Regions from separate parts of the Streptomyces sp. NPDC079020 genome, predicted to be linked through region 1. Evidence: riboswitches for the same ligand, from Rfam matches in the RefSeq annotation. Region 1 holds a riboswitch; each other region holds the start of a gene.
The links. A riboswitch is a leader RNA that binds a small molecule or an ion and turns the genes downstream of it on or off. The one in region 1 is predicted to bind cyclic di-AMP.
Positions count from the first base shown of each region.

Region 2: linked by a shared signal. The riboswitch ahead of ACIGJO_RS16640 (peptidoglycan DD-metalloendopeptidase family protein) and the one ahead of ACIGJO_RS14860 (NlpC/P60 family protein) in region 1 are both predicted to bind cyclic di-AMP.
Region 3: linked by a shared signal. The riboswitch ahead of ACIGJO_RS23840 (transglycosylase family protein) and the one ahead of ACIGJO_RS14860 (NlpC/P60 family protein) in region 1 are both predicted to bind cyclic di-AMP.

Region 1 covers NZ_JBITUB010000006.1:197,589-200,855, reverse strand. Annotated here, with positions in the region: gene ACIGJO_RS14865 (hypothetical protein) at 1-177, shown strand, start outside; gene ACIGJO_RS14860 (NlpC/P60 family protein) at 364-1,527, opposite strand; cyclic di-AMP (ydaO/yuaA leader) riboswitch at 1,526-1,686, opposite strand; gene pcrA (DNA helicase PcrA) at 1,965-3,267, shown strand, end outside.
Region 2 covers NZ_JBITUB010000007.1:117,141-120,407, reverse strand. Annotated here, with positions in the region: gene ACIGJO_RS16645 (alpha-galactosidase) at 1-1,051, shown strand, start outside; cyclic di-AMP (ydaO/yuaA leader) riboswitch at 1,344-1,501, shown strand; gene ACIGJO_RS16640 (peptidoglycan DD-metalloendopeptidase family protein) at 1,507-2,481, shown strand; gene ACIGJO_RS16635 (SGNH/GDSL hydrolase family protein) at 2,646-3,267, shown strand, end outside.
Region 3 covers NZ_JBITUB010000011.1:202,697-205,963, forward strand. Annotated here, with positions in the region: gene ACIGJO_RS23830 (cytochrome P450) at 1-268, shown strand, start outside; gene ACIGJO_RS23835 (transglycosylase family protein) at 411-1,379, shown strand; cyclic di-AMP (ydaO/yuaA leader) riboswitch at 1,670-1,850, shown strand; gene ACIGJO_RS23840 (transglycosylase family protein) at 1,854-2,588, shown strand; gene eno (phosphopyruvate hydratase) at 2,944-3,267, shown strand, end outside.

The DNA of each region.
Region 1 (3,267 bases):
CAGGCCGACGACCAGACCGTGAACAACATCAAGATCGGCGTGAAGCTGCTGATCCTGGTCGTCATCCTCGCGCTCGTCTACATCAAGCGGGACGAGGAGAAGGTCGACAAGGGCGCGTTCGCCGCGGTCGGCGGTCTGACGGTCGCCAACATCTTCATCGCCACACTCTGGACCTGAGCCGCCCGGCCCGGTCCGAAGCGCCCCGGTCCGAAGGCCCCCGGCCCTGAGCTCTACGGTCCGAGGGCCCCCGGCCCTGAATGCCCCGGTCCGAAGCGCCCCGGCCCGTAGCGCCCCAGCCCTGAGCTCTCCGGTCCGAAGCGCCCCGGGACGGCCTTCCACCGGCCGTCCCGGGGCGTCGCGCGGTCAGGCGGGGCGCACGCTGCCGTAGATCGGCATGTAGTAGATCGACTCCTCGCGCACGTTCGCGCCCGGCTTCGGCGCGTGGATCATCATGCCGTCGCCCTTGTAGATGCCGACGTGGCTGATGTCGTCGTAGAAGAAGACCAGGTCCCCGGGGCGCAGATCCGCCGTGGCCACCCGGGTGCCGACCTTCACCTGGTCCCAGGTCGTACGGGGGAGGTCGACCCCGGCCGTCTTCCACGCCGCCTGCGTCAGTCCGGAGCAGTCGTAGGAGGCGGGGCCCGTCGCGCCCCAGACGTACGGCTTGCCGATCTGGCCGCGCGCGAACGCGAGGACCTTCTCCGCCTTGGCGGCGTAGCCGCTGTCCGGTCCGGTGTCCGTCCCGCCGCCGGTCCCGCTCCCGGAGCCCGGATCCTTCGCGGCCTCCTCCTTGGCCTTCTGTTCGGCCTCCGCCTCGGCGGCGGCCTGCCGGCGGGCCAGCTTCTCCGCCTTGATCCTGGCCTCGGCCTTCTTCTCGCGCTCCAGCTCCGCCAGCCGGGCCTTCTCCCGGGCGGTCAGCGTCGACAGCAGGGTGCGCGCCTCGGTCAGCTTGGTCTGCACGTTCTGCTTGCTGGAGCGCAGCGTGGCCTGCGACTCGGTGAGCGTCTCCAGACCCTTCACCGCCTCGGTGCGCTTGACCGCCGCCGCGGACTGCTGCTCGCGGAAGTCGGCGACGGCCTTCTGCTGCTGGCTCGTCATCCGGTCCATCAGCTGGTCCTGGTCGAAGTACGCCTGCGGGTCGTCCGCCAGGAAGAACGTCGCGGTGGGCGCGATGCCGCCGGTGCGGTACTGCGCCGCCGCGTAGTTCCCGAGGGCGCGGCGGGCCTCGTTGACCTTGTCGGCGCGCTCGGCCACATCGTCGAGCAGGGCCTCGACCTTGGCGCGCTGGTTCGCGGAGGCCGTCTTTGCCTCGTTGTACTGCTGGGTCGCGGTGCCCGCCTGCCGGTAGAGGCCGTCGACCTTCTTGCGCACTTCCTCGATCGTGGGCTTGGGTTCCGCGGGCGTGGCCGTCGCGCTCTGGGTGGAGAGCAGCGTGACGGAGGCCAGTGCCGCCGTCGTCAGCCCGACGGCGGGAGTCGTGGTGCGCACCTTCGTACGCGGTCTGCGATGCGAGGCCAAGGCCGGCATCTCCTTCCGTGGACCGCCTGCCGGGTTAGCTGTCGGGTTCGGGCGGAACGGAAGGCTGCCCTACGGCCCCGTGGGGAAGGACCGATTCACCCCGGTACCGCTGGTGGGTCCCCGGTCCCGGGCTGCCGTCGGGCAGTACGGATTCGGCGGGGGCGTCCGCTCGGCGTGGTTCGCCGCAAGGGGGTACGGGGCGCCCGACCGAGCACGCTAGCCACCCGTGGGGCAGCTGTGAAGGTTGATGTTCGATATGCCCGATACATTTTCGTGACCTCGATGATTCGGGTCCGCGGGAAGCGGACACCGCCGCCTTTCCCCTACGCGGCGTGGGCACCCGGTCTCCGTACGTGCCCGCCCGTTCTCCGTGCGTGCCCGCCCGGCCGTCCTCGTACCCGATGCGGCCACGGACTGTCGGTGCGGCGGCCTAGACTCGTCAAGCGATGAGCAGCCTCTTTGACGACAGCTTCCTGACCGGCCTCCAGCACTCGGAGGAAGGGCCCCCGCCGCCTCCCGAGGACCACGCACCCGAAGCGGTGCCGGAGGGTCTCTTCGAGGGCGTCTTCGACGCGCCCCCGCCGCCCCGCGACGGCTATTACCGCGACGGCGCCCCGCGGCCGGTCATCGACGCCGCCGCGCTGCTCGACGGGCTGAACACCGAGCAGCGCGCCGCCGTGGTGCACGCCGGTTCGCCGCTGCTCATCGTCGCCGGGGCCGGCTCGGGCAAGACCCGGGTGCTGACCCACCGGATCGCCCATCTGCTCGCCGAGCGCGGGGTGCACCCCGGCCAGATCCTCGCGATCACCTTCACCAACAAGGCCGCGGGCGAGATGAAGGAGCGTGTCGAGCAGCTCGTCGGCCCGCGCGCCAACGCCATGTGGGTCATGACCTTCCACAGCGCGTGCGTGCGGATCCTGCGCCGCGAGTCGAAGAAGCTCGGCTTCACCTCGTCGTTCTCGATCTACGACGCCGCCGACTCCAAGCGGCTGATGGCCCTGGTCTGCCGCGATCTGGACCTCGATCCCAAGCGCTACCCGCCGAAGTCGTTCACGGCCAAGGTCTCCAACCTGAAGAACGAGCTGATCGACGAGGAGACCTTCGCCGGCCAGGCCGCCGACGGTTTCGAGAAGACGCTGGCCCAGGCGTACGCGCTGTACCAGGCACGGCTGCGCGAGGCCAACGCCCTGGACTTCGACGACATCATCATGACGACGGTCCATCTGCTCCAGGCCTTCCCCGATGTCGCCGAGCACTACCGCCGCCGCTTCCGCCATGTCCTGGTCGACGAGTACCAGGACACCAACCACGCGCAGTACACCCTCGTGCGCGAGCTGGTCGGCCCGTCCGGCGAGGGGGACGCACCCGCCGAGCTGTGTGTCGTCGGTGACGCGGACCAGTCGATCTACGCCTTCCGGGGCGCGACCATCCGCAACATCCTCCAGTTCGAGGAGGACTACCCGAACGCCACCACGATCCTGCTGGAGCAGAACTACCGCTCCACGCAGACGATCCTCTCCGCCGCCAACGCGGTGATCGAGCGGAACGAGAGCCGCCGCCCCAAGAATCTCTGGACGAACGCCGGCAGTGGCGCCCGGATCACCGGCTATGTCGCCGACACCGAGCACGACGAGGCACAGTTCGTCGCCGACGAGATCGACCGGCTGACGGACGCGGGCGACGCGAAGGCGGGCGATGTCGCCGTCTTCTACCGGACGAACGCCCAGTCACGCGTCTTCGAAGAGATCT
Region 2 (3,267 bases), on a different contig from region 1:
CGACCGGGCCGGGCTCGGTGACTGGACGCCCAACCCCGACCGGTTCCCCGGCGGGCTGCGGCCGCTCGCCGACGAGGTGCGCGGGCTCGGCATGCGGTTCGGGATCTGGGTCGAGCCGGAGATGGTCAACCCCGACAGCGATCTCTACCGGGCCCACCCGGACTGGGTGCAGCACTTCCCCGGCCGTACGCGGACCGAGTTCCGCAACCAGCTGGTGCTCAACCTGGCCAGGCCGGACGTACAGGAATACCTGTGGGAGCAGCTTGACGCGCTGCTCTCCAGCGCTCCGATCGACTATGTGAAGTGGGACTTCAACCGCTGCTTCACCGAGGCCGGCTGGCCGGGCGAGGAGTACCCGCAGAAGCTCTGGACCGCCCATGTGGAAGCGCTGTACGCGCTGCTCGACCGGCTGCGCGCCGCGCACCCGGGCGTGGCCTTCGAGTCCTGCTCGGGCGGCGGGGGCCGGGTCGATCTGGGCGTGCTCTCCCGCACCGATCAGGTGTGGACCTCGGACAACACCGACCCGCTGGACCGGCTCGCCATTCAGGAGGGCTTCGGGCAGATTCATCCGGCGCGGGTGATGGCGGCCTGGGTCACCGACAGCCCGAACGTCCAGCTGAACAACCGGGTGAGTTCGCTGCGGTTCCGCTTCGTCAGCGCGATGGCCGGGGTGCTCGGGGTCGGCGGCGACCTCACCGAGTGGAGCCCTGAGGAGCTGGCCGAGGCGCGGGACTGGGTGTCCCTCTACAAGGAGATCCGCCCGGTGGTGCAGCACGGGGCCCTGCACCGGCTCGCGGCGCCGCGCGGCGGGCTGAGCGCGGTGAGCTACGTGCTGGGCGAGGAGGTCGTGGTGCTGATGTGGCTTGAGGCACAGCGGTTCGGCCAGCGGCCGCCGGCCCTGCGGCTGCGCGGCCTGGACGCCTCGGCGACGTATGTCTGCCAGGACACCGGAGCGGAGTACCAGGGTTCGGTGCTGCTGCATCGCGGGCTGCACACCGGGCTGAGCGGCGACCTGGACGCCCGGGTGCTGAGGTTGCGTCAGAAGCGATGACCATGACATGTCCGTAATGGGGCGTTTAATAGAACGTGCCCTATTTATGGGAGAGATGATGGCCCGCTGGTGAGCGGGATCATATCCGTGACGGTGTGTGGTGGCGGCGCCCGGGAGCGATCCGGGCGCCGCGCGGAATGCCAAGATCCGTAATCCACGGAGTGTGACGGGAATTCCGGACCGAAATTGAATCGGGGATTCCGGCAGGCAACCGATGGCTTGTTCCTGTCGTCCTGACTCGTTTACGGTCACCGTCAATCCGGACGGATCGCCTAATCCTGCCGCCGCCCGGAATTCACACCCACCCACACTCGTGTGGCAGGAGCGGGGGACCCAGGTAAGCCGCCGGCCCGGAGAGATCCGGACCGGCTCGGGGTGAAGTCGCCGAGAGCGACCGGGCATCTCCAGCCCGAACCCGACAGCTCACCTCGTAGGCGCCGGAGAGGAATTCCCCCATGCCCGCAACGGGTAAGCACCGTCGTACGAAGACCGGCCCGATCGTCCGCGGTGTCCTCGCCGCAGGGACCGGCGGCGCCGTCCTCGCCCTCCCGCTGATCGGTGCCACCGGAGCGCACGCCGCGGAGAAGGCCGCGCCCACCGCCGCCTCGGTCGCCGCCGCGCACACCGCCCCGGGTGCCGCGGCCACCGCCCACGGCGCCTCGAAGTCCTACTCCGTGGTCTCCGGCGACTACCTCTCGAAGATCGCCGCGGAGCACAAGCTCAAGGGCGGCTGGCAGAAGCTGTACCAGGACAACCGCGAGGTCGTCGGCGAGAACCCGAGCCTGATCTTCCCCGGCATGAAGCTGACCCTCGGCGCCGAGGCGTCCGGTTCCGCCGATGCCGCGCAGTCCGCGCCGGCCCCGTCGAAGGCGGAGCCGAAGAAGGCCGCCCCCGCCGCCCCGGCGGCCCCGAAGGTGCAGTCGGCCCCGAAGGCCGCCTCCTCCGCGGGCTCCTCGGCCCCGTCCTCCGAGGCCGGAAAGTCCACCACCTCCACGAGCACCAGCGCCTCCCAGAGCAACAGCTCCGGCTGGACGACCCCGGTGGCCAACGCCAACGTCACCACCCAGTACCGCGCCTCCGGCGCCAGCTGGTCCAGCGGCTACCACACCGGCTCGGACTTCCAGGCCGCGTCGGGCACCGTCGTCCGCGCCATCGGTCCGGGCACCGTGGTCTCGGCCGGCTGGAGCGGCTCGTACGGCAACGAGGTCGTCATCAAGCACGCCGACGGCATGTACTCCCAGTACGCGCACCAGTCCTCGCTCAGCGTCTCCGTGGGCCAGACCGTCACCGGCGGCCAGCAGATCGGCCTCTCCGGCTCCACCGGCAACTCGACCGGCCCGCACCTCCACTTCGAGGTCCGCACCGGCCCGAGCTACGGCTCGGACGTCGACCCGGTCGCGTACCTGCGCCAGCACGGCGTCTCCATCTGATGGAGCGGTGACGGCCGGACATGAACAGGGGCGGTGCGCGTCGGCGCACCGCCCCTGTCCTTATTCCGGCTTTACCAAAAACTGACCGGGTGGTCTATCTCACCACCCGTCAACCCCGTATTACGGTCGCGTAGGTCACATTCGACGGTGCAGGATATGCGCTTGTGGCAGACGATTCGAGAAACAATCAACCAGAGATCATCGGGTCGTACGCGGCGATTGGCGACAGCTTCACCGAAGGAGTCGGAGACCCCGGCCCCGACGGGGCCTTTGTCGGCTGGGCGGACCGGTTCGCGGTCCTGCTGGCGGACCGGCTCCCGGTCCCCGACACCGCGACGAGCCCGGAGGATCCCGCGCACGGGAATTTCCGGTACGCCAATCTCGCCGTACGCGGACGCCTCCTCGACCAGATAGTCGAGGAGCAGGTCCCCCGCGCCAAGGAGCTGGCCCCCGAGCTGGTCAGCTTCTGTGCGGGCGGCAACGACATCATCAGGCCGGGCACCGACCCCGACGATCTGGCCGAGCGCTTCGAGCGCGCGGTCGCCGATCTGAGCAACGCGGTCGGCACCGTCATGATCACCACCGGGTTCGACACCCGCGGTGTGCCGGTGCTGCGGCACATGCGCGGCAAGATCGCGACGTACAACGTCCATCTGCGGTCCATCGCCGACCGCTACCACTGCCCCGTCCTGGACCTGTGGTCGCTCCGCTCGGTGCAGGACCGGCGCGCCTGGGACGACGACCGGCTGCACCTGTCCCCCGAGGGCCACACCCGCGTCGCGCTGC
Region 3 (3,267 bases), on a different contig from region 1:
GGACACGCTCGACCTCGCACGGCGTGACAATCAGCACCTCGGTTATGGGCACGGCATCCACTACTGCCTGGGAGCACCGCTCGCCCGGCTGGAGGGGCAGGCCGCGATCGCGACGCTGCTGCGACGCCTTCCGGATCTGCGACTTGCGGGAGAACCGACCGATTTGCGGTGGCGTGGAGGTCTCATCATGCGTGGACTGCGCACGCTGCCGGTGGAGTTCACCCCGGGACTGCGGCACGACGGAAGTGACGCTGCGTCAACTCTGTGACTTTCACGTGATCTGCGCTGCATCGACTTGTGACACACGTTCAAGTCCCGCTAGGTTCACCGTTCAACGCCTCGAACGGGGCGTCACGTGACTCGCCGGTCACCTCAGTACCCACCAGTCAGTCGCACGGAAGGCAAACTCCATGGGCTCCGCGAACGGCAGACACCGCCGCCCTCGCCAGGCACCCGCCATCGTCGTCGCCGCGGGCGTGACGGGATCGGCCATCGCGATCCCGCTGCTCGGCGCGGCCGGCGCGCACGCCGCCGAAGCCTCGACCTGGGACCGGGTCGCGGAGTGCGAGAGCGGCGGCATGTGGAGTGCCGACCTCGGCAACGGCTTCTACGGCGGGCTCCAGTTCTCGCAGGACACCTGGTCCGCGTACGGCGGCACGGCGTTCGCGCCCCGGGCCGACCTCGCCAGCCGCTCGCAGCAGATCGCCGTGGCGGAGAAGGTCCTGGGCGACCAGGGCCCGAAGGCCTGGCCCGGCTGCGCGGTGATCTCCGGACTCGCGACGGACAGCACGCTGCCGGGTGTCGACCCCGGTGCCGCACCCTCCGCCGGCCCCTCGGACGCGGCACCCGCGGACGGACTGCCGGACGGCGGGACGGCGGACGAGGCGGACGGAGCCGACAGCGGTACGCAGGACGGGAACGGCGCCTCCGGCAAGGCGGGCGACCCCTCGTCGAGCCCTTCCGCGCCGCCCGCGAGCCCTTCCCCGAAGACATCCGCGCCCGAGGGCTCCGCGGCGCCTGACGCCCCGAAGGGCGCGGACGGCACCGGCGGCAAGCACCGCGGCACTCCGGCGCCCGAGGAGAGCCGGGCCGCGGACCGGGACAGCGGGCGCGAGTCCGGCCGGCACGCCTCCCGCGGTGAGGGCGAGGCGCGCGAGGGCGGTACGGCGCCCGTCGGCGGCGACTACACCGTCCGGCCGGGCGACAGTCTCTGGGCGATTGCTGACGCACAGAAACTCCCCGGCGGATGGACCGCGCTGTACGAGGCGAACAAGGACGCCGTCGGAGTGGACCCGGACCTGATCGTGCCCGGCCAGAGCCTGGACCTGGGCCCGGAAACGGCTCCTTCCGGCGATGCCCGGGGCGCCGCCGCCAACTGATCCAATTCGGGAAAACGCCCCGAAACCCGGGGTAGTTCAGAGGCCTATGTCCACTTATGCGTAAGTGAGACATGGGTCTCTTTGCTTCAACTGGCGTGTCCTGTCCGCCGGCTCCGCCCATATCGCCCCCGACCTGCGGAAACGTTCCCCCGCTGATGGCAAGTAAGGCCTGATTGACCGGTATGTCCATCTTTGAATGTGGGGGTTGCCTGTGTTTACGGTCGGAACCGCTCGCACCGCGGGCCCCGTCGACCGTCACGCCGAATCCTGCCGTCGGTCGAAGGGAACAGACGCGTAAAGCGCCGTAGGCAGGAGCGGGGGACCCAGGTAAGCGCCGGGCCCGGTCGACTCGTCCCGTACGAGTGCGATCAGGACCGGCTTGGGGTGGAGCCGCGTGCTAGGACACGCGGCCGGGCAACTCACTTGGCCCGAACCCGACAGCTCACCTCGTAGGCGTCGGTGAGGAGAAGTTCCATGCTGCGTAACAGCAAGGGCAAGCACCGCCGCCCGTCCAAGGCCGTCCGTGTCGCCACGCTCGCCGGTGTCGCCGGTGCCGCCGTCGCCGTCCCGCTGATGGGTGCGACCGGCGCCTCCGCCGCCTCCGTCTCCACCTGGGACGCCGTCGCCCAGTGCGAGTCCGGTGGCAACTGGTCCATCAACACCGGCAACGGCTACTACGGCGGTCTGCAGTTCTCGCAGTCCAGCTGGGCGGCCGCCGGCGGTACGCAGTACGCCGCCCGCGCCGACCTGGCCACCAAGGCCCAGCAGATCGCCACCGCCGAGAAGCTCCTCGACATGCAGGGCCCCGGTGCCTGGGCCTGCGCCGGCGCCGGCGGTCTGACCAACGACGGTGTGGACCCGGGTGTCGACACCGGATCCGGCCAGGCCAAGCAGGAGCAGGCCCAGCCGAAGCAGCAGGCCCAGCCGAAGCAGCAGGAGCGCCAGGCCGAGCAGCCCGCCTCCCGCGGCGAGCAGCGCACCGCCCCGGCCGCCCCCAAGGTCGAGTCCCCCAAGACCGTGACGACCCCGACCGGTCAGAAGGTCCAGAAGGGCGACGGCGAGTACAAGGTGAAGTCCGGCGACACCCTCAGCAAGATCGCTGAGAAGGAAGGCGTCAAGGGCGGCTGGCAGAAGGTCTTCAAGCTCAACGGCGACATCGTCCAGGACGCCGACCTGATCTTCCCGGGCCAGCAGCTCCACCTGAAGTAGTCCCCGCCCGGCCCGGAGCGTCTCCCGCTCCGGCCGGAGCGGCTCACGGCTTCTCCTCCCTCCGAGGGGGACGTCCGGCGGCATCTCCCTCGGCTCCGCCCCCGGCCCGGCGCGCTCACCCCGTGCGCGCCGGGCCGGGGTGTTTTGGCTGTGCGGCCGGCTTCGCGCGTTCAACTTCTGTAGTTACCAGCCAGTAAATTTCTTGACCTTCCTCCCGTTATGCGGGCTCTTGGGTCCTTTTTCGTCCCAGGAGACGGGCGGTCGGCCGCCCGACGGGGCCGAGCCGGTTAGGCTCGTGTCGCAAGGCCACAGTGACCCTGCACAACCAGTGTCATATCCCAGAAGGAGATGCCTCGTGCCGTCCATCGACGTCGTCGTAGCCAGGGAAATCCTCGACTCCCGGGGCAACCCCACGGTCGAGGTCGAGGTTGGCCTCGACGACGGCAGCACGGGACGTGCTGCTGTTCCGTCCGGCGCCTCCACCGGTGCGTTCGAGGCCATTGAGCTTCGCGACGGTGACCCCAACCGCTACCAGGGCAAGGGCGTCGAGAAGGCCGTCCTCGCCGTCATCGAGCAGATCGGCCCGGAGCTCGTCGGTTACGACGCCACCGAGCAGCGCCTCATCGACCAGGCGATGTTCGACCTGGACGCCACCGAGAACAAGGCCTCGCTCGGCGCC